2 regions of the Leucobacter iarius genome follow, and region 1 is predicted to be linked to the other one. Evidence: predicted binding sites of a transcription regulator. Region 1 holds the regulator's gene; the other holds the start of a gene.
The links. The regulator HspR, encoded in region 1, represses chaperone genes until heat shock. The targets are predictions, from matches to a motif close to AAGTTGAGTCNNNNNGACTCAACTT.

Region 1 (4,392 bases):
TCTCGGCCATGACGTGGTTGGTCGCCACGATCGGGATGCGGCGCTGGCGGGCGATGCGGGCGAGTCCGCGGCCGATGACGATGTGCGACTGGATGTGCACGACGTCGGGGCGCACCCGCGACAGCACCTGGCGCGCGTAGTGCTTCGAGCGCCACGGCCAGACGAAGCGCAGCCAGTCGTGCGGCAGCCAGCGCAGCGACGGCAGGCGGTGCACGGTCATCGGCTGGCCCTCGATGATCTCGACCTTGGGCCGGGTGCGGCGGTAGCGGGTGCCGGGGGCCACGATGTGGACCTCGTGCCCGCGCTCGACGAGGCCGGCGGCGAGGCGCTCGGCGAAACGGGCGGCACCGTTCACGTCGGGGGCGAACGTGTCGCATCCGATCAGGATGCGCAGACGGTCGGGTCGATCGGTGGGGCTCACGGGTGCGCTCGCGCCTTTCGAGTCGTCGGGTGGGCCGCGGAACACGGGATTCGGCTCGCGGGAACGTGTATCAGTGTATTCGGACGTCTCTGGAGATCGCCCGGGGCGCGTCGGGATCACCGGATCCGCAGATCCCCGGATCCGGGCGCGTACCGGAACGAGCCGGGCCTCCGAGCCTTCGACCCCGGGCCGCGGGCCGCGGGCCGCGGGCCGCGGGCCGCGGGCCGCTCAGCGTCCGGCGCGCGGCTTCCGCGCCGACAGTACCGTGAAGGTACGGTCGCGGGCGAGCTGCTCGGCGGGGCCGACGGCGCGCTCCAGGGTCGGGCGGTAGCCGAGGGGAGAGTTGAAGACGATCCGCAGTTCGCCGCCGAGCGCGAGCGCGCGAGCGCACGAGCGGATGAGGCGGTGCGCGACCGCGGTGTGCACGGTCGATCCGGAGTGGAACGGCGGGTTGAGCAGGATCAGGTCGGCCCAACCGTCGGGCACGGCCTCGCAGCCGTCGGCGCGCACGGTCTCGACGCGATCCGCGACCCCGGCCGCTTCGGCGGTGAGCCCGGTCGACGCGACCGCCGCGGCCGACTGATCGGTCGCGATGATCTCGGCGTCGGGCCAGGCGAGCGCCGCGCTGACCGCGAGCGTGCCGGTGCCGCAGCCGAGGTCGACCACGCGCGCCGGATCCTGGCCGGAGCGTCCGGCTGCGCCGGATCCCGCCCCGCGCGGGGGCGCGGTGCGCAGCGTGTCGAGCAGCAGCCGCGTGCCTCGGTCGAGCTTGGTTCCGCCGAAGGCCGCGCCGAACGCGGCGAGGCGGAAGCCGAGGGCGGGATCCCCGCCCCAGACGGGGAAGCGCGGGTCGCCGAGCTCCTCGGCCGGGCGCGCCGCGGAGGCGGTGAGGATCCGGGACTTCTGCCGCGCGAGTCCCGCCGAGACCTCGGCGAAGCTGCGCTGCAGCACCTCGTTCATGGCGAGGGTCATGTGCTTCACGCGACCGCCTGCCAGCACCACGACCGCGGGATCCGCCCAGCGCGCGATCGCCTGCGCGATCTCGTCGAGCGCGTCGAGCCCGCGCGGCAGCTGGAGCAGCACGAGCGTCGCTCCGCGCAGCAGCTCGGGGCCGAGCGGGAGCGAGGTCGGCGCGTCCGCGACGCCCAGCCGATCCGCGTTGGCGTGCAGCGCGCGTTCGCCGAGCAGCGGATCCTGGTGGACCCGCACGCCGGTCGCGCCGAGCAGTTGCACGGCGCCGAGCGCGAGCGCGCCGTGCCGGTCGCCGATCACGACGGTGCCGCCGGGCATCGCGCCGGCGAAGCGCGGATCCCTCGCGGCTTCGAGCAGCAGGCGGTCCGTCGCGTCGAACGGCAGCAGCTCGGCCGCGTCGAGATCGGGCTCCCGCGAGAGCCCGTCGAGGAACGCGGCGAGCGAGGCTTCGAAGGCGGTGTCGGGCTCAGTCACCGGGATGCCAGACGACCATCTCGGTGCTGCGTCGCACCCGCGTACCGCGGCTCAGGGTGAAGACCTCGCCCTCGGAGCCGGCCGCGAACACGCGTCGGCCCGGTCGGTTGAGCAGTTCGTCGGAGAGCGCCCGTTCGAGCTCGCGCACGCGGGTCTCGAGGTGCTGCACGCGGTCCTCGAGCTCCAGCACGCGCCGGATCCCCTCGAGGCTCAGTCCCTCGGCCGAGAGCCGGCCGACCTCGCGCAGCTGCTCGACGTCGCGCAGCGAGTAGCGCCGGGTGTTGCCGCGGGTGCGCTGCGGCGAGACGAGACCGATCCGGTCGTACTGCCGCAGGGTCTGCGGGTGCATCTCGGCGAGCTCCGCCGCGACGGCGATCGCGAACACGGGCGTGGTGCGATCCATCTGCGGCCCGGTCATGGCGCTCATCCCCTTCGTCTGATTCGGCGAGTCCCGCGAACCCGGTGCCCGGATCCTCTCGAGGTTCCGGGCACCGGGTCCGCGCGGCCCGCCGGTGTTGAGTTATCCCTTGGCGCGCGCGAGCAGATCCGCTCGCGGGTTCTCGTCGGGTTCGACGGCGCGGAAGGCTTCGAGAGCCTCCTTCGCCGCGTCGGAGAGGTGCGCCGGCACGACCACCTGGACCTCGGCGAGCAGGTCGCCGGTGCCCTTCGCGGACTGCACGCCGCGGCCCTTGACCCGCAGCACGCGGCCGCTCGGGGTACCCGGCTGCACCTTCAGCTTGACGGTCGGACCGCCGAGCGTCGGTACCTCCACCGTCGCGCCGAGCGCGGCCTCGGTGAAGGTGACGGGCAGCGAGAGCCGCAGGTTCTGGCCGTCGCGCTCGAACACGGGGTGCGAGCGCACGTGCACGGTCAGGATGATGTCGCCGGCGGTTCCGCCGTCGGGACTGGGCTCGCCCTTGCCGCGGACCTTGATCTTCTGCCCGTCGGAGACGCCGGCCGGGATCTTGACCTTGACCTGCCCGCTCGGAGCCTGCAGCGTCACGGTGTTGCCGCGCACCGCCGTCTCGAAGTCGAGCGTGGTCGAGGCGGTGATGTCGCGGCCCCGCTGGGGACCGCGCGGTGCGCCGCCTCCGCCGAACATGCTGAAGATGTCGTCGAAGCCCTGCCCGCCGCCCTGCTGGTAGCTGAAGTTGCGGCCGCCGGTCGCACTGTGCCCGCCCTGCTGGCCGAACATGCCTCCGAAGATGTCCTCGAAGCCCTGCCCGCCCGAGGTGAACCGGGCCGACCCCGTGCCCATGGCGCGGATCTGGTCGTACTCGGCGCGCTGCTCCGAATCGGAGAGCACCGAGTACGCCTCGCTGATCTCCTTGAATCGGGCCTCGGCCGCGGCATCGCCCGGGTTCGAATCCGGGTGGTACTTGCGGGCGAGCTTGCGATACGCCTTCTTCAGATCCGCTTCGCTGACGTCCTTCGCGACGCCGAGGATCTGGTAGAAGTCCTTCTCGAGCCAGTCTTGACTTGCCATCAGCCCCCCACAGCCACAGCCACCTTGGCGGGCCGCAGCTCGACATCGCCGATCCGGTAGCCGCGCTCGATCACGTCGAGCACCGTCTCCGACTCGGTGCCGGGAACCGGCACCTGGGCGATGGCCTCGTGCAGCTGCGGATCGAAGGGGTCGCCCTTCTCGCCGAAGCTCTCGAGGCCGAGGCGCTCGAAGGTGGATCGGATCTTGGTCGCGATCGTGGCGAACGCGGATCCCTCTTCGAGGTCCCCGTGCTGCTCGGCGCGGTCGAGGTCGTCGAGCACCGAGAGCATGGGCAGCACGGCCGAAGCCGTGGCGCGCTGCTTCTCGATGACCGCGTTGGCCTCGGTCCGCTTGCGGTAGTTCGCGTACTCCGCGGTGATCCGACGCAGGTCCTCCAGGTACGGGCTCTCGGCCTCGGCCGCCGCATTGGGATCCCCGGCCGCCGACGCGTCCTGCTCGGTCGACAGGATGTCGTCGACCGTCAGCTCCTCGCCCTGCGGCGCGGGGCCGGAGGCGTTCGCCTCCGGCCCCGCAACGGGAACCTCGTCGCCGGGCTGGTCACCCTGGGGCGTGCGCTGCTCCTCGTTCGTCATCGTTACTTCTTCTCCTCGTCGTCCTCGACGACCTCGGCGTCCACCACGTCCTCGTCGTTCGACTCGGGAGCGGCGGTGCCGGCCTCGGGGGCGGCGTCCTGAGCGGACTGGTAGATCGCCTGGCCGAGCTTCTGCTGGCTCTCGCCGAGCTTGTCGGCGGCGGTCTTGACCGCGGCCTCGTCGTCACCGGCGAGCGCCTGCTTCAGCGCGTCGAGATCGCCCTGCACCTCGGTCTTGACGTCCTCGGGCAGCTTGTCCTCGTTCTCCGAGATGAGCTTCTCGACCGAGTAGGCGAGCTGCTCGGCGTTGTTGCGGACCTCGGCGGCCTCGCGGCGCTTCTTGTCCTCGGCGGCGTGCTCCTCGGCCTCGCGCACCATGCGATCGATGTCGTCCTTCGAGAGGCTCGAGCCGCCCGAGATCGTGATCGTCTGCTCCTTGCCGGTGCC
Region 2 (4,392 bases), 600 kb from region 1:
GATGCGTCCCGGTCGGCCGTCCAGCCGAACACGTTGCCGCCGAGGGCGAGGGGAGCGATCTCGAGCTCCGAGGATCCGATGCGGGTGCGGGCGATGGTCATGGAGGACGCTCCTTCGCGAGTCGATGCGGGCCGCGCAGATGCGCGCACGTCGGGTGCAGCGCGGACACCGTCCACGCTATTCCCCCGCGCTGGGCGGCGGGTCAGGATGACGTGCGTGCGCGGAGTCGAGATTGCAGTTGTGCACGGAATAGCGCTCCATTCCATACACAACTGCAATCTCGGCGGGGCCAGGCGGGGCCGGGTCGGACCGGACCGGGCCGGGCCGGGCGGACGGGGCCGGAGCCCGGCGGCACCGCTACACCGCCGCGACCGCCAGCGATTCGCCGTCGGGGGCGACGTCGACACGGACCGTGCCGCCGTCGCGCACCTCGCCCGACAGGATCGCCCGCGCGAGCCGATCCTCGATCTCGCGCTGCATGAGCCGACGCAGGGGACGCGCGCCGTAGACCGGGTCGTACCCGGTCTGCGCCAACCAGGTGCGGGCCTCGGGCGTGACCGCGACGGTGAGCCGGCGCGGCGCGAGCCGGGTCTGCAGCCGGTCGACCGACAGCTCGACGATCTGCGCCAGGTCCGCTTCGGAGAGCGGCCGGAAGATCACCATCTCGTCGAGCCGGTTGATGAACTCGGGCTTGAACGCCCGGCGCACCGTCTCGCGCACCGCGGATTCCTTCTCGCCCCAGTCCAGCTCGGGATCGATGAGGTACTGCGAGCCCAGGTTGGAGGTGAGGATCAGGATCACGTTGCGGAAGTCGACCGTGCGCCCCTGACCGTCGGTCAGGCGGCCGTCGTCGAGCACCTGCAGGAGCACGTCGAACACCTCGGGGTGCGCCTTCTCGACCTCGTCGAGCAGCACCACCGAGTACGGCCGGCGCCGCACGGCCTCGGTCAACTGACCGCCCTGCTCGTAGCCGACGTACCCGGGAGGGGCGCCGACCAGCCGGGACACCGAGTGCTTCTCGCCGTACTCGCTCATGTCGATGCGGATCATCGCGTGCTCGTCGTCGAAGAGGAACTCGGCAAGAGCCTTCGCGAGCTCCGTCTTGCCGACACCGGTCGGGCCGAGGAACAGGAAGGAACCGGTGGGCCGGTTCGGATCCGCGATGCCTGCGCGGGTGCGCCGCACGGCGTCGCTCACCGCGCGCACCGCGTCGGTCTGGCCGATGAGCCGGCGACCCAGTTCGCTCTCGAGCGCGAGCAGCTTCTCGGTCTCGCCCTGCAGCAGGCGCCCGACGGGGATCCCCGTCCAGGCCGCGACCACGCCCGCGATGTCCTCGTCGGTGACCTGGTCGTTGACCATGGGCGGCTCGCCACCCTCGGCCGCCTCGGCCTCGTGCTCGGCCCGTTCGGCCTCGGCGAGCTGCTTCTCGATCACCGGGATCTCGCCGTAGAGCAGCTTCGACGCCCGCTCGAGGTTGCCCTCGCGCTGGGCGCGCTCGGCGTCCATGCGCAGACGGTCGAGCTGCTCGCGCAGCTCGCCCGTACGGTTCAGCGCTGCACGCTCGCGCTCCCACCGCGCTTCGAGCACGTCGAGATCCGCCTGCTTCACGGCGAGGTCGCCGCGCAGCTTCGCGAGGCGCTCCTTCGAGGCCTCGTCCTTCTCCTTCTTGAGCGCCAGTTCCTCGAGCTTCATGCGGTCGACTGCGCGGCGCAGCTCGTCGATCTCGACCGGGGCCGAGTCGATCTCCATGCGCAGGCGGCTCGCCGCTTCATCGATGAGGTCGATCGCCTTGTCGGGCAGCTGCCGGGCCGTGATGTAGCGGTCGCTCAGCGAGGCCGCGGCGATGAGCGCCGAGTCGGCGATCGTGACCTTGTGGTGCGCCTCGTAGCGCTCCTTGAGGCCGCGGAGGATCGCGACCGTGTCTTCGACGGAGGGCTCGCCGACGTAGACCTGCTGGAAGCGCCGTTCGAGCGCGGCGTCCTTCTCGATGTACTCGCGGTACTCGTCGAGCGTCGTCGCGCCGATGAGCCGCAGCTCACCACGGGCGAGCATGGGCTTCAGCATCTGCGAGGCCGCGACGGAGGATTCGCCCCCGCCGGCGCCCATGAGGGTGTGCAGCTCGTCGATGAAGGTGATGATCCTGCCGTCGGAGTCCTTGATCTCCTGCAGCACCGCCTTCATGCGCTCCTCGAACTCGCCGCGGTACTTCGCGCCGGCGATGAGCGCCGAGATGTCGAGGGAGATCAGCTCCTTGTCCTTCAGGGACTCGGCGACGTCGCCCGCGACGATGCGCTGGGCGAGGCCCTCGACGACGGCGGTCTTGCCGACGCCGGGCTCGCCGATCAGCACGGGGTTGTTCTTGGTGCGCCGGGTGAGCACCTGGCTCACACGGCGGATCTCGGCGTCGCGGCCGATGACGGGGTCGAGCTTGCCGGTCCGGGCGACCTCGGTGAGGTTGACGCCGAACTGCTCGAGCGCGCTCTGCGCGCCCTCTTCGCCCTGGGCGGGCGTCCAATTGGCCTGCATCTGGGTCCTCTCTGTTCAGCAGACGGGCGCGATGTCGCGAGTGCCGGCTGACCCGAGCACCCGCGACATCGCAAACTTGAGTTCAGTTGACTCAAGTTTACGCCGGGACCCGCGGAAGCGCTACCCCGCGTCCCGACCCCGCAGGTCCTTCCGCAGGATCTTGCCCGAGCTCGACTTGGGGATCACGTCGATGAACTCGACCGCGCGGACCTTCTTGTGCGCGGCGACGTGCTCCGCGACGAAGGCCACGACCTCCTCCGCCGTGAGCGAGGCGTTCTCCTGCAGCACCACGAACGCCTTCGGCACCTCGCCGGCCTCCTCGTGCGGGAGCGCCACGACCGCGGCATCGGCGATCGCCGGATGCGTGAGCAGCAGCGCCTCGAGCTCGGCCGGCGGCACCTGGTAGCCCTTGTACTTGATGAGCTCCTTGAGCCGATCGACCACGAACACCTGCCCGTCGGCGTCGATCTCGACGATGTCGCCCGTGTGCAGGAACCCGTCCGGCTCGAGCGTCGCCGAGGTCGCCTCCGCGTTGTTCAGGTACCCGACCATCACCTGGGGTCCCCGGATCAGCAGCTCGCCGGGCAGGCTGCGCCCCGCCTCGGGACGCCCGATCTCCTCGCCCGTCTCGATGTCGACGATGCGCATCTCGGTGTTCGCGACCAGGGCCCCGATCGAACCGCGGTCGATGTCGGGGCGGTCGCGCGGGATCACGTGCGAGACCGGGCTCATCTCGGTCATGCCGTACCCCTGCAGCACGAGGGTCTCGAGCCGGTCCCCCACCGCCTTCGCGAGGCTCGAGTCCAGCGCGGCCGCGCCCGACAGCACGAACTCGACCGCCGACAGATCGTACTGGGCGACGATCGGGTGCTTCGCCAGCGCCACCGCGATCGGGGGCGCCACGAACACGGCGGTCGTGCGCTGATCCTGGATGATCCGCAGGAACTCCGGCAGATCGAACTTCGGCACCGTGACCAGCGTCGCCCGCTCGCGCAGCGCGAGGTTCAGCAGCACCGTGAGCCCGTAGATGTGCGTGAACGGGAGCACCGCCAGCACACGATCGTGCGCGTCGAGCCCGATCGCCGGATTCGACTGCAGCACGTTCGCGACCAAGTTGCGGTGCGTGAGCATGACACCCTTCGGCCGTCCCGTGGTGCCCGAGGAGTACGGGATCACCGCGAGCTGGGTCGCCGGATCGAACGACACCTCCGGAGCGGCGTGCCCGCCGCCCGCCAGATCGCGCAGGCTCGCATAGCCCTCGGCGCCGTCGAGCACGATCACACGATCCTTCGCGAGGCCCGCGGCCTCGGCGCCCGGGCCCGAGTTCGGCAGCAGCGGCGAGACGGTGAGCAGCAGGACCGCACCCGAATCCTGCAGCTGCCGGGCGAGGTCCTCGGCCGTCGACAGCGCCGCCACCGGGGTCACCGTGGCTCCGGCGCGCAGGATCCCGTGGAACGCGGCGACGAACGCGGGCACGTTCGGCGCGTGCAGCGCCACCACGTCGCCCACCCCGATGCCGCGGGCGGCGAGCCCGCCCGCGATCGCCAGCACCTGACCCCGGAGCTCGGCGTACGTCGTCTCGGCGCCGCTCGGCCCGTCGACCAGGGCCACCCGCCCCAGTTCCGCCTCGGTCAACCCGCCGAACACGGCGTCGGTGATGGAAATGTTCGGGATCTCGATCTCCCCGTAGGGGCTGCTGAACGTCACGTTGTCTCCTTTGACTCTTTGACTCGTCCCGCTCATCCTCGGCGATGCGCCCACCCCGCGCAACGGTGCCCATCCGGTTCCGTGGCCCCGCTCCAACGGCGATGCCTCCCGTCGGCGATAGCCTGGAGCTATCCCCCATCGAGCCACCCGCAGAGGAGC

Region 2: a site for HspR is predicted at 2,600-2,624, ahead of ABD169_RS00245 (ATP-dependent Clp protease ATP-binding subunit). Genes of this name have one in related genera too.

Annotation. Positions count from the first base shown of each region.
Region 1 covers NZ_BAAAOB010000001.1:652,049-656,440, reverse strand. Annotated here, with positions in the region: gene ABD169_RS02915 (glycosyltransferase) at 1-421, opposite strand, end outside; gene ABD169_RS02910 (class I SAM-dependent methyltransferase) at 650-1,867, opposite strand; gene ABD169_RS02905 (heat shock protein transcriptional repressor HspR) at 1,860-2,270, opposite strand; gene ABD169_RS02900 (DnaJ C-terminal domain-containing protein) at 2,388-3,353, opposite strand; gene ABD169_RS02895 (nucleotide exchange factor GrpE) at 3,353-3,946, opposite strand; gene dnaK (molecular chaperone DnaK) at 3,949-4,392, opposite strand, start outside.
Region 2 covers NZ_BAAAOB010000001.1:55,151-59,542, forward strand. Annotated here, with positions in the region: gene ABD169_RS00240 (aldo/keto reductase) at 1-101, opposite strand, end outside; gene ABD169_RS00245 (ATP-dependent Clp protease ATP-binding subunit) at 358-2,526, opposite strand; gene ABD169_RS00250 (AMP-binding protein) at 2,647-4,233, opposite strand.